2 regions of the Vibrio sp. Of14-4 genome follow, and region 2 is predicted to be linked to the other one. Evidence: riboswitches for the same ligand, from Rfam matches in the RefSeq annotation. Region 2 holds a riboswitch; the other holds the start of a gene.
What was found. Region 2 has a riboswitch for cyclic di-GMP ahead of MHN79_RS06720 (hypothetical protein). Riboswitches for the same ligand answer to the same signal wherever they lie in the genome.
Positions count from the first base shown of each region.

Region 1: another riboswitch for cyclic di-GMP. It lies ahead of MHN79_RS00520 (TfoX/Sxy family DNA transformation protein); the one in region 2 lies ahead of MHN79_RS06720 (hypothetical protein).

Region 1 is NZ_JAKRGI010000001.1:113,654-116,114, forward strand. It holds gene MHN79_RS00510 (DUF2007 domain-containing protein) at 1-241, opposite strand, end outside; gene MHN79_RS00515 (TVP38/TMEM64 family protein) at 244-933, opposite strand; gene MHN79_RS00520 (TfoX/Sxy family DNA transformation protein) at 1,057-1,650, opposite strand; cyclic di-GMP riboswitch class I at 1,841-1,927, opposite strand; gene purR (HTH-type transcriptional repressor PurR) at 2,067-2,461, opposite strand, start outside.
Region 2 is NZ_JAKRGI010000005.1:31,636-34,096, forward strand. It holds gene MHN79_RS06715 (hypothetical protein) at 29-400, opposite strand; gene MHN79_RS06720 (hypothetical protein) at 729-1,025, opposite strand; cyclic di-GMP riboswitch class I at 1,045-1,122, opposite strand; gene queF (NADPH-dependent 7-cyano-7-deazaguanine reductase QueF) at 1,324-2,142, opposite strand; gene MHN79_RS06730 (queuosine precursor transporter) at 2,146-2,461, opposite strand, start outside.

The sequences.
Region 1 (2,461 bases), on a different contig from region 2:
TGCACTGCCATTTTAAATCTGATGGTGTTTTTTGTTGATACTGTTCGATGATTGACAGCGCTTGCTTATGTTGACTGATATTCAAAAGCCAAACACAGGGGGAGGTACTATCATCGAAAGGAAGTTCTCCTTGTAGCCCTACGATTCCATCTCCTCTGACTTGGCAATGTATTTGCTGTGATTTTAGAAGTTCACAGACTATATGAACTTCTATTACATTAGCGGTTGAGAAAATTTTCAAAACTAACTCTCATTTTGAGTTTGTGTCGCTCCTTTGAATTTTCCCATCACCCATTTAGTGACTACTGGGAATAGCCCAAGTAGAGCAAATGATAGTAATACCGGAGCAGATACGATACCCGATAGGCTTTCTATTTGTGCCAATTGTGTGCCTGCATTGAGATAAACCGCGGTACCCGGCAGCATTCCCAATTGGCTTACCAGGTAAAAACGAGCAGTAGATATTGGTGTTAGCCCCATTAGAAGGTTTATTAGGAAGAAAGGAAATACAGGTATTAGGCGAAGCGAAAATAAATAGAATGCCCCATCTCTAGCCACTCCGTCATTGATTGCTTTTAATTTGTCGCCAAATTTGGTTTGCACCCAATCTCGAAGTAAAAAACGACTGCTGAGAAAGGCGAGAGTCGCACCTATGGTGCTTGCAAATGAGACAAGTAAAAGACTGGCCCAAAAGCCGAATAAAGCCGCACCTAGAAGCGTCACAACGGCAGCGCCTGGAATGGAGAAAGCAGTAATGGCGACATAGGCAAGAAAATAACTTATAGCGGCTAGTGCAAAGTTGTTATTTATAAACTCAGATAGCGAGGCTTGTTGAGCTTTAGCATTTTCTAAAGTGAGATATTGACCAAAGTTAATGCCAAGAAACACAATCAGTCCGACGAGCAGAACTCCTAACACGAGTTTTTTATTCATAGAGGCTTCCTAAATATGAGTAAAGGGATATGAAAATAAGAACAGTTGAAAAGAAGTAAAATTTCAAACAGAAAATAAAAAAGCCAACCTAGCTGGCTGACTTAGTTTCAAAGCATGTTGTGATTAGCTATTAAGAAGACTTTCTAACTCCGCTCTGCGAGTAGTAGGAATAACTGACCAATGTTTGCCTTTTATAGCGCCTTCTAAAGCCCAGAGCAACTCAATTGACACCTCTGCAGGGTGCGTTGCTTGAATCGCCTTAAACGCCTTTACTGACCCTATTTGTTCTAAATTTTCGACGCTATCGATTCCGGCTTTCTTTAACATACGTTCTGTTGCCAGTCGAAGGTTAGGTAAGTCTTTAAGTCGAGTCGGCCTAGCTTTAGCTTGTGTCGTCTTTTCTTTCTTGGCCACTTCTAGAGAGCGATAGGCTAAAGAAAGCGCTCGCTCCTCACAAGTTGCAATGTCATCAGTTAACGCAAAGTATTTTGTAACAACGGGGAACCCACGTTTTTTATATACGTATGGTGTTAAGCCCTCAGTTTTAAATTGATTGGCTAGTTTGTCATCGGCGCGGATGTGTAGCTTATCGTTAACGACTAATGCGAACATTATGTCGTCTGCGAAGATGCCGAATCCGCCGAACATTGAGCGCGATTTTATCTGACCAAGCTGATCAAAAAGTCGCATCGATTCTTTAAGTATTGGTTTATCCATGCTGTTTTATCTCGGTGTATATTTTATTATACGCCACCAAAGCCAGGTCCGAGAGATTAGCAAAATAATGCAGGTAAAATGTTGATAAAGAAGTCATACATTTTTTAGAACAGACACATGTGGCTACCGAAACATCAAATCACTAGTCCATGTATTGTTTTAAACGGTATGATAGTTTGCATTTTTGCCCATCGGCAACTCCGCTACCTTTCAGTTCCCTGAGTCAGGCCGGAAGCTTTGCGTCCCACTCTTTCGAGTTGGTTTGCCCTGTTCGTGGCATTAGTCGAACAATTTAAGAATAAATAAGATTTGAGGTAAGTATCACAACGTGATTGAATAAGTGTGATATCGATCCAAATATTTTGTGTCAAAATGATAGAGTCGGCTAATAGTTTAACTTATCAGCCGGTTCGTATTCATTCACTTAGATTGTAAACCGTATCACGAATCACAATCTCTGGATGCATTTCGAAAACACGCTTTTCATGCTCTTTATCTTTGATACGTTCCAAAAGAATTTCAAACGCATTTTTGCCTACGCGACGTTTAGGTTGGTGCACAGTAGTAAGTGGTGGAGAGAAGTATTCAGCGAGCTCTATATTGTCATAGCCGATAACTGAAATCTGTTCAGGTATTTTAATTCCTTTTTGCTGCAGTCTGCTCATTAGACCAAGAGCCATAGTATCATTGAAACAAAAGACAGCCGTTGGTTTGTTATCCATTGCGACAATTTTATCTGCGGCGAGCACGGCAGTATCGCATTCGAAGTTGCCTTCGAGAATCCAGTCCTCGTTAATTTTTAAGTTAGCTT
Region 2 (2,461 bases):
ACTCTTAGACTCAATGACACCAATATTTCTATTGTCCCTTGGGCAACAACCAAGAACCAATAGATACAGCCTGAACACCCGACACTCTTCCTCTAAGAAGGCATCCCTCCGCAGGCATAGAACGCCCGTTTGAATCAATGTAAATTGCATTCTTTAGATGGAAGTACTGGCTGTCACCGGAATTACTTGAATTCAAAGCCAGTTGGCAATCAAAAGCAAGATTTTCTGTACTATCATGTAGGTGTTCATTAACTAGCTCAAAGTATCGGCGTTCAGATATGAGTTCTCCGGTTAAAATTTTCTCACCCATGAATATAGTCACACCGACTGTCGAGTCATCTTTATCTGTGTGGCTTACCATGTTCTGAAACAGGGACTCATTGCGCTCTATTGTTATCATATTTATTTTTCCTAGCTGAATTAGACTCCTCCAATATAAACGTTTGATGCAGTCTTGTGACATGAATACATGTGAAGTTTTTCTTATTGCTTCTTTATTGACGTATCGGCCACTCTGTTGGACTAGTCCAAATCATGCCGAATAGCATCACATAATTTCATCAATTTTCAGATTTTAATCCATAAAAATCAAATGGTTATGTGATGTATTCAAAATTTACCTCAAAATATTCAGAATATATACTCTATTTCGTCACACCTTATCTACCACCCTAATTCAGCTCAAAGAAGCTAAAAGTTTAAAAGCGGTAGGACGTTCATAAAATACCCTATTTGATACTTTTAGTAGCATTAGCAAACACTGGAGCTTCGGTAATAGTAAGAGCGTCAAGCTCATTGAGCTTGAACAAATGTCCGCTAAATAGAACACCCGTTTCACGGAACTCATTCAGTGTCGCTTTGTCACAGCAACATAAAAGATGTTCGTTAGTCATCGCGAGAAGGCCTGAATAACCGTTTAGACCATTAATTAATTGATGGAATGGCACGGACTCTTTCTTCAAGATACGAGTCGTTAGGATGCACTGTTTGAATTGGTTAGTTAATGAAGTGGGTAGTGTAAGCATAGTCAGGTTCCCCTAAAGCTAATGCAATGCAGCCCACAGCTTAAGCTGTGCTGTCACTTTGCGTCCCCGCCTCACGACAGGTTTGCCCAGTTTGTCCTGTGTTAAGTATAGGCAACATCAGACATAAACGAAAAAAGAGCTGGTTTAAGCCTGTCCTCCAGTCTGATCTTTCGCTTTTATTTCTGAGTTACTTTAGATAGAGTAATGCATGCGGTGACAGCGATACTTCACTCCGTAGTGTTGTGGAAGTCAATAGGATTGACTTCCATGTAAAGAAAATAAAACTATATTAATCAGTTTATTGTCTTGGGTTTCTTGCTGAACAGATCTCACTTTCAAAATCGCTTCGGTAAGGATTGATATCAAGACCGCCCCGCCTTGTATACCTTGCGAAAACGGTCAGTTTTTCCGGCTTGCAGCAGCGTTTAATATCGGAGTAGATGCGCTCTACACATTGCTCATGAAATTCATTGTGTTCACGGAATGATATTAGATACCGTAACAAGGCTTCATGATCGATTTTGGCTCCTGTATAACGGATATAAACACTTCCCCAATCAGGTTGGTTAGTGACCAAGCAGTTAGACTTGAGAAGGTGAGAGCACAAAGACTCTGTAACATATTGATCTTCTGTGGACCCTATCAAGGAGTCCTCATTATAATCAAATGAGTCTACTGTAATATCCAAACCATCAATACAATGTACGTTTTTATCGACTGACGTTTGTTGAGGTTCATCAACAGCAACAAATGATACTAATACTTCGGCTCCAGCGGCTTCACTAAGGTCTTGTTTCATTTGCTGCATAACAAGATCTTGGGAATCGAATCGGGTTTGGTTATAGCTGTTTAGGTACAATTTAAAAGACTTAGACTCAATCAAGTTATCCGAGGTGTGGGGAATCACGAATTCGCCGATTGCAACCACTGGTTTCCCTTTATTATTGAGCCAAGAGATCTCAAAAGCTGTCCATAAATCGAAGCCAGTATGAGTAGCTTGTATACGCTCTTTGATCTCGGCCCGCCCTCTTGCTCTCGGAATTGGATCGAGCAGTTCTGGTTTATATTGAGAAACATACTCTGTCTTTTTACCCAGATTCTTATTATAGATTGCCATTGATTATGACTCCTTGACATTGATTAACCGAGAAAACAGCTTTCTGGCATAATAAATTGGCCCAACACTAACTAACGCATAAAGAACCTTGATGGATACTTGGCTATAGAACATAACCAATAACACATCATTAGGTATCACATTATAAAAGGCAATGCCAATAAACAAAGCACTATCTACCACTGAAGCGATGCTCGTACTGGTAATAACTCGAATGGCTAACCAGCGAGAATTTGTTATCCGCTTAATTTTGTTCAAAATGTAAGCGTTAACATTTTCAGAAATAAAGTATGAGCTAAGTGAAGCAACAAATACGGAC